One region of the Weizmannia agrestimuris genome, then DNA from elsewhere that is predicted to be linked to it. Evidence: riboswitches for the same ligand, from Rfam matches in the RefSeq annotation. Region 1 holds a riboswitch; the other holds the start of a gene.
The links. Region 1 has a riboswitch for cobalamin ahead of NFR98_RS10540 (prenyltransferase/squalene oxidase repeat-containing protein). Riboswitches for the same ligand answer to the same signal wherever they lie in the genome.
Positions count from the first base shown of each region.

Region 2: linked by a shared signal. The riboswitch ahead of NFR98_RS12355 (ribonucleoside-diphosphate reductase subunit alpha) and the one ahead of NFR98_RS10540 (prenyltransferase/squalene oxidase repeat-containing protein) in region 1 are both predicted to bind cobalamin.

Region 1 is NZ_CALPDC010000026.1:24,085-31,302, reverse strand. It holds gene NFR98_RS10560 (class I SAM-dependent methyltransferase) at 1-59, shown strand, start outside; gene NFR98_RS10555 (bifunctional 2-keto-4-hydroxyglutarate aldolase/2-keto-3-deoxy-6-phosphogluconate aldolase) at 689-1,306, shown strand; gene NFR98_RS10550 (ECF transporter S component) at 1,556-2,119, opposite strand; gene NFR98_RS10545 (DUF4430 domain-containing protein) at 2,131-2,886, opposite strand; gene NFR98_RS10540 (prenyltransferase/squalene oxidase repeat-containing protein) at 2,893-4,320, opposite strand; adenosylcobalamin (AdoCbl) riboswitch at 4,374-4,521, opposite strand; gene htpG (molecular chaperone HtpG) at 4,687-6,564, shown strand; gene NFR98_RS10530 (M20 family metallopeptidase) at 6,869-7,218, shown strand, end outside.
Region 2 is NZ_CALPDC010000037.1:2,895-10,112, forward strand. It holds gene NFR98_RS12345 (ribonucleotide-diphosphate reductase subunit beta) at 1-523, opposite strand, end outside; gene NFR98_RS12350 (flavodoxin) at 468-950, opposite strand; gene NFR98_RS12355 (ribonucleoside-diphosphate reductase subunit alpha) at 935-3,169, opposite strand; cobalamin riboswitch at 3,296-3,491, opposite strand; gene NFR98_RS12360 (heavy-metal-associated domain-containing protein) at 4,432-4,653, opposite strand; gene NFR98_RS12365 (heavy metal translocating P-type ATPase) at 4,675-6,618, opposite strand; gene NFR98_RS12370 (Crp/Fnr family transcriptional regulator) at 6,826-7,218, opposite strand, start outside.

The sequences.
Region 1 (7,218 bases):
TAACACTTTTATATGAGCATAATCCATACGAAAAATTTGTCGTGTACCGGCTTGCGTGATTATGATGGACATTTTTACGGTGCGAATAAGAGAGGCAGCGATGGCAGGAACCGTTCAAAACCGTCGTCAGCATTGCCGGGATTTTTGAAGACAATATGGACGACCCGGCATCATTGAAGTTATTAACCGGAACGCGGAGGAAACTGCCGGGGCATAAGGGGAGACGGAAAAATCCTTGTCAAATCTGGAATTTTTGTTTATTCAGCAAACCCTAATTAGGACTTGCTGAACGAATCCGACTCTGAGTTTGTACCCAATTTGTCAACAAGATTTATCTAAAAATATAGAAGAAACCATCTTTGAAAATGCGATTCTGTCTGCTCTATACTTTGAATCAGCTTTCAAGTGCAAACTTAAATTTTTGCTAAGTCTAGGAATTTTGCTTATTCTCAGCAATCCCTAGGTGAAGGAAGCGAGGAAAATGGACGATCTTTCTTCACATAGGGCGCGTCTACGTTAAGGAAGCACGAAAAAACGAAGGTCTTTCTTCACATAGAGGGTGTCTATGTTAAGGAAGCGCAGAAAAATGAAGGCCTTCCTTCACATAGGGTGCGTTTCAAGTGCAAGTTTTTCCCTGTATTTTTTATAAAACCCTTGCATTCAATTTAAGCAAAAGCCGTGAGCATCCTTGCCAAATCTAGAAATTTTGCTTATTCAGCAAGCCCCAATTACAGATGCTTTGATTGAAGGCGGGATCAAAAATATTGAATTAACATTTACAGTCCCTAACGCGGATATCGCAATAAGAAAAATTACAGAGAAATATAAAGATCGACGTGATATATTGATAGGGGCTGGCACTGTTCTTGATTCCACCACTGCCCAAATTGCACATCTTTCTGGAGCAGAATTTATCGTTTCACCAACTTTCGATAAGGGAACTGCCTTGCTATGTAATCTTTATCAAATTCCTTATATCCCAGGGTGTATGACTGTTAATGAAATGAAAGAAGCGATGCAGGCAGGTGCGGAAATAATTAAATTGTTTCCAAGTAACATTGTCGGCCCGGCTTTTGTGAAAAATGTTAAAGCCCCTTTGCCGCAACTGGAAATTATGCCCTCGGGCGGCATAAACCTGGATAATATGGGGGATTGGATAAAGGTAGGATGCAGAATGATTGGCGTTGGCGGAAGCTTGTTGAAGCCTGCGGAAAACAATGATTTTACGGGAGTTACCAAGATGGCCAGGGCTTTTGTGCGGGAATATCAATTACAGATTGAAGAACTGGGTAATCAGTACGTATAATTTTGATAAGTACAGGACAGCACCTCCTTTGATGGATACTAAGGAGGTGCTAGTGTTTATTGTGCAATTCAATGGAAGCTCGAAAGACTCGCAGTATAAGACAATTAATGCAATATATAAATGAAATCGTATAATCTTAAAAACGTTGCCAATCTTCAAGTAATTTACTATGTCATTTTGTTGCCAATTTTATCCATCCCTATCACAACACCCAAACAAGGCTGCCTGCATGAAACAGGCAGCCTTGGGCTAAATACGATCTATCCGTGCTTTTTCTTTTGTAATCAGTTTGATCAAAATCGGCCCTAAGATCAAATAAAAGAAGAAGTTTCCCGCGGCATGGTAGCTGTCAAACAACAGCCCGCCGAGGTAGTATGTCCAAAATGCAAACGGCCCGCCGATAAACAAATAATTTAATGAAACCATAAAGCCAAACAGGAAGCCGGTAAAAGCTGCATACAAACATAACACGAGATGCGGGATTTTTTTGTATAACTCTTTCTTGCCGAGCAGACCGGAAAGCACCGCGATACTCCCCCACGCAAGAAATTGCATGATCGCAAACAACCCCATGCCAAGAAACATATCGGAACCGAAAACGATTAAAAACGCAAGCGCCAAACCGAAGCGGATGCCGAAAACAAAAGAACTGCAAATGATGATCACCGTGCATGGCTGGACATTCGGGATTGACGCCATCAAAATCCGTCCGGCCACGCTCAGTGCGGCTAGCATGGCAAGAAGCGCCATTCTCCTTGTCAGCCGTGAAGCGTTCTTCGCTGACTTCTTTTTTTCAAGCGGCTGATTCCCCATATTATGCACTCCTATTTAGAATAGAACCAGACAACCTGATCGCCGGCTTTTAATTTATACGTCCCTGCGGAAACGTTTGGCTCTTTTCCGTTTACTTTATATTTCCAGCCGCTCATGCCGCCTTGATCCCCTTCATACTGGCCGTCAATGCCTTTTACATAGGCCGTTGCACCGGATCCGGAATAATCGACGCTTACACCTTCAGAAGCGGTAGCTGTTTTTAAAACGGAAAATGCTGTGTCTCCGCTTTTATAACTGTATTTGCCGCCGAAAACTGGCCCTTTATAGCCCTTTACCGTTAAAGAAACCGTTTCGGCCTTTGCTTTAGATGAGGCTCCCGTGTTGTCGGAAGCACGGCTGTCATTGGAACCGGACGAAGAAGCCCCAGTTGTCGTTTTTGTTGATGTGCTGGATGTGACCGCCGTTTTTGTATTTGTGGCAGGTGTTTCATCCGTTTTGCTGTCTGTCGAAGCTTTAGCCTCAGTATTTTTGGAACGAGCGGCTGAATCTTTCACGTTGCTTCCGGATCCGCCCGTATTGCTTTTTTCATCCGTTTTGATACTGCCAGCGTCGTCCGTTTTCTTTCCGGATGTATTTTCTTTTGCTGCCGTACTCTTTTCCTTTGCTGCAGTGTTTGCAACTTGTGTTGTTTCTGAATAGGTTTTAACGGTTTTCGATTCAAAATGGAAACCGTCGATCAAAAACCAGGCGCCGAATGCAATCAATAAGACGGCAATACTATCAATGATCATGCTTTTATATTTCATTCCTGCTCATACCCCCAGAAATTTTTTACTGATGATTAGCAGGATGACGCCTGCACCCGCAGATAGGGAACCGACCCAGCCGTGCACAGGAGAAATACCCGTTGTTTTGGTAATAACGACTTTTTTCGGCTCTTGCTGCACATCTTCTGCAGGGGTTGCCTGGTCAGTTGCAGCTGCAGGCTTGTCCTCTTTTTTTGCATGTGAAACTTTTTCTGCTTTTGCCGGCGTTTGATTTTTAGTTGCAGCTGGCTTTTCTACCGTGTTGGTTTTTGTGATGGTGTTGTTGTTTGTAATTGTATGATCTTTCGTAATCGTATTCGTTTTGGTGACGACTTCTTTCGCATGCTTTTCAACCACTTTTGCAGCGGCAGCAGCTGGACTTTGGCTGGTGGTTTTGCCAGTCCCATTATTATTTGGAGAATTGCCGCTACCTTTACTCCCGGTATTGCTACTGCTCGAATCCTTGTCCCCGGCACCCGAATCGGTTGCGTCTGTACAGGCAGAATAGGAGCTGCTTACTTTCCGGAAGTTATACAGGGTATCCCCCTTGAGAAAAAGGTCATAGGCGACAAGGGCCTGGAAAACCTGTTCTGTTGAAAAGCTATCTGAAGATTCGCTTGCCGTTTGCCACTTGTACCCGCCGTTTTTGGCATCTTTATAGGTGCTGAGCGCAGAAATTGGATTCATGCCTTTTTTAACAAAATCATCGGTTGACGGGTCAACGCCGACAGAGACAAGACCGATGATGGCCTGGGCGGTTGTGCACGAATTGTCAAAGCTGGCGTTTTCTTTTTCTGCTGCCTTCAAGTATTTAATGCCATCCCGGATTGCCGTGTTCACATCTTTATCATGTTTATCCTGATAAGTGCCAAGCGCGGTCAGTACCATGCCGGTTGAGTCAACATCCGAATTTTTGGCGGTCAAACTCCAGCTCCAACCGCCGTCCGGAAGTTCCGCATCAACCAGTTTTGCTGCAATTTTAGCAGGAGTATTCGGTGCATCACTCGGAATCTCATAATTATCCGTATTCAAAGCGATTAAATCATAGGCATATCCGGTTACCGAGCTTTCTGCCGCCGTATCGTATACGCGTTTGATCAAATTCTCTCCTTGAAAGTTTTCCGGATCCTCTCCAATCGCTTTTAGAGCAATGATGGTCTTAACGAGTTCCGTACCGGTTAACTCTTTGCCTTTGGCTCTCACCCGGTTTATTAAAACTTTCCGGTACTGCTTTATCTCATGGGCTGTTAGCAAATTCTCCTTTGCCAGTGCGGCTACTGCAAAATCCGAGTTTAAAGCGGAAGATTTAAAATATGATGCCGTATCCTTTATATCTTTGCAGACAGATACTGCTGCAAAACTGTGGATTGGAACTGCAAATGCCAAAACAAAAACAATTCCCAGAAAGAGTCTTCTTGCGCTTTTCCCCACCATTACCGCTCTCCTTTCATAAAAAACCCCTTGTACAAAAGAGGTATACAAGGGCAAAATTTTTTTCGCCTATACCTCGTAGGCTTCAAATAAACCGACAGCTTGGGAGAAAGATCTGACTTAGGAAAATGTTTTCCATCACAGTGGCGGGACCGTACAGGAATTTCACCTGTTTCCATCGCCCAAGCCCGTATTTAGATGTCAGTAATTAATTATAGAACAACCCCTGCCTGTTGGAAAGGACAATTTCTGCCACTATTTCATTGACAAACAAGCGGTGCTGTGCTAAAAAATAAGATGTTAGCACTCTGGTGTTAGGAGTGCTAAAGGGACATTGCCATCATCTATACATATAAAGGAGAGATCGAAGTGGCGGTAAAGGAATTTAAAGCAGAATCCAAACGGCTTCTCGACATGATGATCCACTCGATTTACACGCAAAAAGAAATTTTCTTGCGTGAGCTGATATCCAACGCCAGCGACGCGATTGATAAAATTTATTACAAAGCTTTGACAGATGAAAATTTAACATTTGATAAAGACAGCTACTACATTAAAATTACCCCGGATAAAGAAAACCGGACGCTGACTGTTTCTGATACCGGGATCGGCATGACGGAGACGGAACTGGAAGAAAACCTCGGCACGATCGCGCAAAGCGGTTCGCTCGCTTTTAAACATGACAATGAAATGAAAGACGGGTATGATCTTATCGGCCAGTTCGGCGTCGGCTTCTACTCGGCGTTCATGGTGGCAGATGAAATTACCGTCATTTCCAAGGCTGCGGGGAGCGATCAGGCTTATAAATGGCAGTCGAAAGGTGCGGAAGGCTATACGATTGAGCCGTGCGAAAAAAACGGCAACGGTACGGATATTATATTGAAGCTGAAAGAAAACACAGAGGATGAAGACTACGATCAGTATTTGGAAGAGTACCGGCTGCGGGCCATTGTGAAAAAATATTCCGATTTTATCCGCTACCCGATTAAAATGGATGTAACGGAAAGGCGCCTGAAAGAGGGCAGCGATGATGAATACGAAGAGGTCAAAGAAGAACAAACGCTCAACAGCATGGTCCCGATCTGGCGCAAAAACAAGAGTGAGCTGACAGATGAAGATTATGAGCAATTTTATATGGAAAAGCATTACGGCTTTGACAAACCGGTCAAGCATATTCACATCAAAGTTGACGGCACCGTGCGTTACAATGCAATTCTTTACATTCCGGAAAAAATTCCGTTCGATTATTATACGCCGGAATATGAAAAAGGGCTGGAACTGTATGCGAATGGCGTTCTGATTATGGAAAAATGCCCGGATCTTTTACCGGATTATTTCAGTTTTGTCAAAGGGATGGTCGACTCCGAAGACCTGTCTCTGAACATTTCGCGGGAAATGCTCCAGCACGACCGTCAGCTAAAACTGATTGCGAAAAATATCAAAAACAAAATCAAGCGTGAACTAGCTAACCTTTTAAAAGAAAACCGTGAGCAGTACGAAGCATTTTTCAAATCATTCGGGCGTCAGTTGAAATTCGGGGTATACAATGAATTTGGCGCGCACAAAGAAGATTTGCAGGATCTCCTGATGTTTTATTCTTCAAAAGAGAAAAAGCTTGTTACGCTTGATGAATACGTAAGCCGCATGCCGGAAGACCAAAAATACATTTATTACGCAACCGGTGAGTCGATTGACCGGATTGAAAAATTGCCGCAGACGGAACTTGTGCTTGATAAAGGATACGAAATCCTTTACTTTACGGAAGACATCGATGAATTTGCGATCAAGATGCTCATGAATTATAAGGAAAAAGAATTCAGGTCCGTATCAAGCGGCGATCTCGGTTTTGAAACGGAAGACAAAAAAGAAACCGATGCCGAGGAAAAAGAAAACAAAGAGCTCTTTGCATTTATGAAAGAGACACTGGACGGAAAAGTGAAAAATGTCCGTGCCTCGCACCGCTTAAAATCGCATCCGGTCTGCTTTACAACGGACGGCGAAGTGTCGATTGAAATGGAAAAAGTGTTGAGCGCAATGCCGAACGGACAAAATGTAAAAGCCGATAAAGTGCTCGAAATTAACATCCATCATGATGTATTTAACGCATTAAAAGAGGCGTTCGCCCATGACAAGGACAAATGCAAGCTTTATACAAACCTGTTGTATAACCAGGCGCGGCTGATTGAAGGGCTCGAGATTGAAGACCCGGTTGCATTTTCAAATGATATTTGCAAAATGATGGCATAAGGAAGCCCGCATATTGCAAAAAAGCCACGGGACATCCAGCAAATCTACGGCCCCCGCGACGGCCGGCATGGTTGCTGTGCCCGTGCCGGTGAGCACCGGGACATTTGCAAACCGTATGGCTGGAACATTTCATGAATAGCAGTAGTTTATATGACGAAGAAGGCTCCATCTGAAAGCAAGATGGGGTCTTTTTGTATTTTTTATAAAAAAGGGTTGCCCGAATGGGAAAGGTGATGTATATTTATAACATATTATTTATAAATATTAACTTTGGCGCACACGAACAATACAAGGGGGCCATCCAATGAAGGAACAGCTTAGACACCATTTGAGTCAAATCGAGTCCAAGCTCTGGGAAATGAGCGACTACTTATATCATCATCCCGAACTTGGCGACCAGGAATACCAGTCTATGAAATTACTCACGGACTTCCTTGCGTCACACGGCTTTTCAGTGGAAAAAGGAATTGTCGGCAGGCCGACCGCTTTTAAAGCAGTTTATGACAGCGGAAAAACAGGGCCGGCAGTTGCCTTTTTATGCGAATATGATGCGCTTCCGGGTGTCGGCCACGGCTGCGGCCACAATATGATCGGAACGATGAGCGCGGGTGCGGGTGTGCTTTTAAGCAAAATGGTTGACGAAACCGGCGGCCG
Region 2 (7,218 bases), on a different contig from region 1:
CTTCCACATCCGGCTGCTGGGCAAACGCATTGTATTGCTCCATCAGTTTTTTGTTTCGCTTTAGCAGCACCGGATCTTTCCGCCCGATTTCAAACGCTTCATTTTGTTTATCAAGGGACACGACGGACGATAAAATATAAGAATAACTCTCATTGTGGACAGCTTCCTGCTGGGCAATCACCGCCAAAATCGATTGGATGGACGGATCGGTCGCATACAGTGAAGCAAGCAAAATCGTCCTCGTTTGTGAAGAATCGAGCGTTGCCAGCAGGCTGATGATTTTCAAAAACGTTTCCTGCTCTTTTTCCGATAACAGCGGGAATTGTTTCACATCTGTTGACATATTCACTTCATCCGACTGCCAGTAATTCCCCAACAATCGTTTATACGTCTTATACCAGTGCGGATAAGCAAGATCATTCCAGTTTAAAATTCCGCTTGACTTTCCTCCGAATAAGGCAGTCGCTTTATTCGGGTGAACCGGATCCAACGTTTTCGCTTTTTCCAGCAAAGCGTTTGACATCTTCCAGCACTCCTTCTATCCATTTTTCCACTTCTTTTTCCTGGCTTCCCCTCGGAGACTGTTCAATTTTTAACGGTTCCCATGGGCTATTATAAAATTTTGCAAGTTTGCGGGCGGCCAGGCAGAATAAATCATCACCGCCAAATTGCGTTTCCCCCGTTCCAAACACAGCGACATTGGGAGGTTTCCAGCCAATTTCCAGAACAAAATCCTTCACTTCTTCAGGCGTGGCGCCCCGTTCCCATGTGAAAGTTCCGACCAGGATCAAATCATAGTCGCGCGGCGAAAACGGCGGGGAAATGCCGATTTCGTGCATGTCCACCGCCATCCCGCGCGCCCTGCACCAGGATGCCAGCAGTTCCGCCGTTTCTTTTGTATTGCCACTATAGGATAAGTACGCAATCAGCACTTTCAACTTTGGCACCACTCGCATTCTTCCACTTCATTGGAGGTCGAGCGCACATAATAGGTCGTTTTCAAGCCGGACTTCCAAGCTTGCAGATGGAGATCAAGCAACACTTGCGCGCGGATATTGTACGGCACATAAAAATTGAAAGAGATGCTCTGGTCAATATGTTTTTGCCTTGCCGCATTCTGCCGGACGGACCATCTTTGGTCAAGTTTATAAGCCGAACGGCGGTAAATGTTGTACGTCCGGTGGTCTAAATCAGGCGCTGTAACCGGAAATCTGTAATCCTTTTTTTCTTCCATATAATAAGGCTGGAAAACCGGGTCAATGCTTGCTGTCGAGCCGGCAATAATCGAAGTGGTCGCATTCGGTGCAACCGCCATTAAATATCCGTTCCGCAAGCCGTATTTTTTCACTTCTTCAGCAAGCGCCAACCAGCGTTCACTTGTGTAGCCTTTACCGGTAAAATAAGCGCCGGTGCTCCACTTGCTGCCTGGAAATGCCGGATAGCTGCCTTTTTCCCTGGCTAATTCCATGCTGCTTTTAATCGCATAGTAGGCAATGTTTTCGTACAGTTTATCCGCATATTCGACGGCTGCTTCCGTTTCCCATTCAATTCCCTCAAGTGCCAGCAAATGATGCCAGCCAAATGTGCCAAGCCCGACCGCACGGTACTTTTTGTTCGTGATTTGCACTTGTTTAATGGGCAACGTATTGACATCAATCACATGATCGAGCATGCGGACCTGGATGCGGATAAGCCGTTCGAGCACCCCGTCCGGGACAGCTTTCCCAAGATTGATGGAACTCAAGTTACAGACGACATAATCCCCGGAACGGTATTTCTTTACGATCACATTTTCTTCTTTGATCCATTCTTCAATCAGCTCAGTCGGGGACTGGTTCTGGGCAATTTCCGTGCATAAATTGGAGCAGTAAATGATCCCTTTGTGGCTGTTCGGGTTTTGCCGGTTCACTTCATCGCGGTAAAACATAAACGGCGCTCCTGTTTCAAGTTGCGATCTCATGATGCGCTTCATAATCTCGATCGCCGGAACTTTCCTTTTCGAACGGAGATCGGCATGGATGCACGCCTCATATTTTTCACGCCAGCTCCCTTTTCCCTTCTCTTCATCGTAAAAATCTTCAAGAGCAAACCCCATGACTTCTTTTACTTCATGCGGATCAAAAACATACCAGTCCCCGCGCTTTTCCACCTGTTCCATAAAATAATCTGGGATGCACACGCCTGTATAAATATCGCGGGCACGGAGCCGGTCATCGCCGTTATTTAACTTCAAATCGAGAAAATCTTCAATGTCGCGGTGCCACACATCGAGGTAGACGGTAATGGCGCCTTTTCTTGTCCCGAGCTGGTCAACGCTCACTGCCGTGTTGTTCAGTTGTTTGATCCACGGCACCACACCACTCGACATGCCCGGGAAACCTTTAATCGCGCTTCCCCGTCCACGGATTTTTCCCATATACACACCGATCCCGCCGCCGTTTTTCGAAAGCTGGGCGATGTCGGTGTTACTGTCATAGATTGATTGCAGGCTGTCCGCCACTGTATCAATGAAACAACTCGAGAGCTGGCCATGCGTTTTGCCCGCATTCGCGAGCGTCGGGGTTGCGACCGTCATGTACAGATTGCTGAGTGCCCAGTACGCTTCCTTCACATGTTCCATCCGGGTTTCCTGCTGTTCATCCTGCATCAGGTACATCGCAATCACCATCCAGCGCTCTTGCGGCAGTTCATAGACATGCTTTTCAAAATCACTTGCCAGATAACGGGTTACGAGCGTATAGAGGCCGGGATACGTAAAAAGCAAATCCTTCTCCGGGTCGATTAGGCGGCCGAGCGTTTCTATTTCCTGCTTTGTATATTTGTCAAGCAGTTTTGGAGAATAAATGCCTTTTTCTACCAGCTGCCTGATCAAATCATAGAAAGACCCGTACTTGAGGGTTGGATCATAATGCCGGTTTTTGGCGGCTTCGGCATAAAGCTTATGTAAGTAAATTCTCGCTGCAAAGAATGTCCAGGTCGCACCTGCTTCATCGATATTTTCAAGGGCATGTTTAATAAGTAGATCTGTTTTTTCCACCAAAGAGGCATCCTGGTCCCATAACTTTAAAATCTTTTCCTTATAAGCGCCGGTTTCAATCTCCAGGCCTGCAGACATTTGATCAATGAGCTGCAAAATCATTTCTTTTGATTCCAGTTGAATAGATATCACGTTTTCTCCTCCCTTTTTTGAACGCAAAAAAACCGTTCATTTCAGGGGGATGAACGGCAAAAACGGCAGAAAAACAGCATCCGTGATCATCTGTTCCGCCGTTTCCCGTTCCCGCACCCCGAAGAATAGAAACTTCGAGTATTGGCAGGTCTCCTGGCTTGTGTTTCATTCTAATGAAGCCCTTCCCATACCGCCGCCAAAAAAAGCAGCCGGTACAGTGGTTCGCTCTTTCGTCCACACTGACAGTTGCGGGGGCAGCTCCGGTTTCCCACCGGATTCCCTTTTCAGGCATTTCAAAGCCACCAATACTCGCATACTATATTTAGTATTTTTTTGTTTTAGAATTTCTATATGTTGTTATCCTACCATATTCGACAAAAGATATCAATCCTCAGTTACGTTGAATATGTTTCAAGTTTGTCCGTAAAAAGATGCCGAATACGGAGCAGCCTTCTTCGCCTTTTTCCTTAAGGAATGGATTTTCACAGTCCGTTATCCATTTTAGACGATTGAGGGAGCAGGTACAATACATCGGTTTGACTTTACCCATTAAATTTCTCCCCCACACATGACATTGCAAAAAACCAGAAGCACAATGGCAAAAATTTTAAGCGTTTCCTTCTCATAGGGGCGCTCTTCGTAAAGCACTGGTGAAAATGTGGGCTGCTGCCTTCACATAGAACCCGGCTACGTTAAGGGAGCATGGAAAAACGAAGGTCTTTCTTCACATAGAGCCCGGCTATGTTAAGAAAGCTTGAAAAAATGACGGCCTTCCTTCACATAGAGCCCGGCTACGTTAAGAAAGCTTGCAAAATTGACGGCCTTCCTTCACATAGAACCCGGCTATGTTAAGGAAGCTTGCAAAATTGACGGCCTTCCTTCACGTAGAACCGGCTACGTTAAGAAAGCATGCAAAAACGACGGCCTTCCTTCACATAGAACCCGGCTACGTTAAGAAAGCATGCAAAAACGACGGCCTTCCTTCACATAGAGCCCAGCTACGTTAAGGAAGCACGAAATAACGAAGATCTTCCTGTTAAGGAAGCTTGAAAAAAACGGAGGCCTTCCTTCACATAGAACCTGTCTACGTTATAGAGGCAATCCCGATTAGCCCGTTATTCCCGCCCCTTTCAAGCAGCAGTTGCAAAAATGAAAAAGTTGATCCAACAACCGCGACCTTTCTGGGCTGATTCGTATACGTCTTTCAGGTTGCAAAAAAAGAAAAGGTTGGGACCAACAACTGGCCTCAACCTTATCCTTTTTTAATTCGTCTTCACTGCTTGAACTTGATAGCCTGTTTTTTCAACGATTTCTTTCAATTCATCTGCCGAAACCTTTGCCTCGTCAAAATCCACTTTTGCTTTGCTGGCGTTGAAAAGTACTTTCACATTTTCCACACCTTCCACTTTGTCCAGCGCGCCTTCTATTTTTTTCATACAAGACGGACAGGTTAACGTTTCTAATTGCATCACGGCTTTTTTCATTCCGTTTCCCTCCTTTTGTTTTTATTTTACATGCCGCACTGGTTTCCGTAATTGATCTCCATCAAGTTGGCCGATTTTGCTGATCTTGAACTTCTGCCGTCCGCCCTTTGGTGCAAATCCGATCAACCGCATTGCATTTAGAATAACAGCTAAAACGCTTCCTTCATGGACAAACATCCCGGCTGCAAGGTCTACTTGTCCCCGAAGAACACCAACAAGCAAAAATACGACGACCGAAAGTGCAATTGCTATATTCTGTTTCATATTCCGCATCGTTTTTTTCGACAGGGCAAAGGCATGGGCATATTGGGAAAGCTTGTCTGCCATCAAAACGATATCAGCCGTTTCGATAGAGATATCCGTTCCGCCTTTCCCCATGGCAAGCCCGATATCTGCCGTTGCAATCGCAGGGGCATCATTCATGCCGTCTCCTGCCATCGCCACAACAGCTCCTTCCTCTTTCAGTTTCTTCACATAGTCCACTTTTTCATCCGGAAGCAGCTCTGCATGAAAGGCATCAATACCCAATTGGTTGGCGACGGCTCGGGCGGTATGGCGGTTATCGCCTGTTAACATGACGATCCTTTTGATCCCGGCAGCGCGCATGTCCTCCAAGGCAGCCCGGGCATCTTCACGGATTTGGTCGGCGATGGACAGAATGGCTTCCAACTTTCCATTGACCGCAATAAAAATAGCAGTATTCCCCATTTTTTCACGATCGGTTGCGTAACTGCCCGCTGATGGAGAAATGGTGATGCCTTGTGCTTCCATCAATTTGCGGTTCCCCACAGTAATGGCTATGCCATCAATGGTTGCCGTCATGCCTTTCCCTTTTATCGCTTCACCTTCCTGCAAGTGATACCGGTTAAACGGGATGCCCCTTGCTTCTGCTTCTTTCACAATCGTTTGGCCGAGCGGGTGTTCAGAAACGGTTTCCGCCTTGGCCACAAGCCCGAGCACTTCCTCTTCGCGCCTTGTGCCAAGCAGGTGCAAATCCGTGACTTCCGACTTCCCTTTTGTCAGCGTGCCGGTTTTATCAAATACGAGCGTATCCACTTTTGACAGTTTTTCCATCACATCCCCGCCTTTGATCAGCGCACCGTGTTTCGCGCCGTTTCCAATTCCCGCTACGTTTGACACGGGAGCGCCAATCACGAGCGCACCTGGGCAGGCAATGACCAGGAAGGTAATCGCTTTGTGAAAATCACGGGTAAAAACAAACACGGCGAGTGCAAGGATGACAATCGCCGGTGTGTAATAGTTTGCAAACCGGTCGAGGAAACGTTCGGTTTTCGATTTTGCATCCTGTGCTTCTTCCACCAGTTCAATCATCTTTGCAAAGGTTGTGTCATTCCCGATCTTTTCAGCGATCATTTCGATATAGCCGGTATCTAAAATCGAGCCGCTAAAAACAGGATCGTTTTCTTTTTTCATGACGGGTGCCGGTTCCCCGGTAACCGCTGATTCATCCACGAATGCCCGGCCGTTTGTAATGATCCCGTCAACCGGAATTTTGCCGCCCGGGAGGACAACCAGCTTGTTCCCTGCCCGGACGCGATCTGCGGCCGTTTTTTTTCGGGTTCCGTCTTCTTGAAGCAAGATCGCTTCCTGCGGGGCCATATCTGCCAATTGCTTTAAAGACGAACGGGTTTTCTTTAATGTCCTGGCTTCTAAATAATCGCCAAACAAAAACAGAAAAGTGACAGCTGCGGATTCCATATATTCGTGGATTAGCAAGGCACCTGCAACCGCCACCGTAACGAGCAACTCAATACTGAACGTTTTCATCCTCGCCGCTTGCCAGGCTTTGATGGCGATGGGAAGGACAGCAGCAACGGTTGCCGCCATCAAAAAACCGTCCCTCCAGGCGTAAAAGCCCATCCATTTCATCCATAAACCAAGAACGATTAAAATGCCGGCGATCCATGCCAGATGATGCTTATGTTGATGGATTTGTTCTAACATTGGAACTCCCCCTCACCTGTTATACGATTATTTTAAAAGAGCCCCTTGCTTTCATCATTGACCCTTGTCAAGATTTTTTAATTTAAAAATACACCGCAGGACGGGTCCATTGAAAAAATGCGCAGGCAAAATTTTGCACACACAAAAAGCGGCGGGTCACCATTATTAGTGGTTTCCCGCCGCTTGTTTATTTTTTTCAGCACTTTTTCAGTGGTGGCCGCCGGCTGACGTTGCCTCATCTGCATACAATAACAGCTCGTCCAAGTCAGGAATTTTGATTTTCTTATTTGGCAACTGCTCTATTAATCCCTGTTTTTCCAGATTTGTAAACTTTCGGCTGATGGTTTCGGGGGTTGTTCCAAGATAAGAAGCCAAATCTTTTTTAGACATTGGCAAGGCAATCACTGTATCATTCGTGCCGCTTTGTTCCACACAACTGGCTAAAAAGGAGATGATTCTGGATTCCACATTTTCGACCGCTACCCGGGCCGTTTGTTTTTCCGATTCTTCCAAACGCTTTGTGATTTCCGTTAAGATTTTTAAAGCGATTTGGGGATATGCCAGCAAATAGGCTTGAAGGTCCTTCTGTTTCATCCTGCA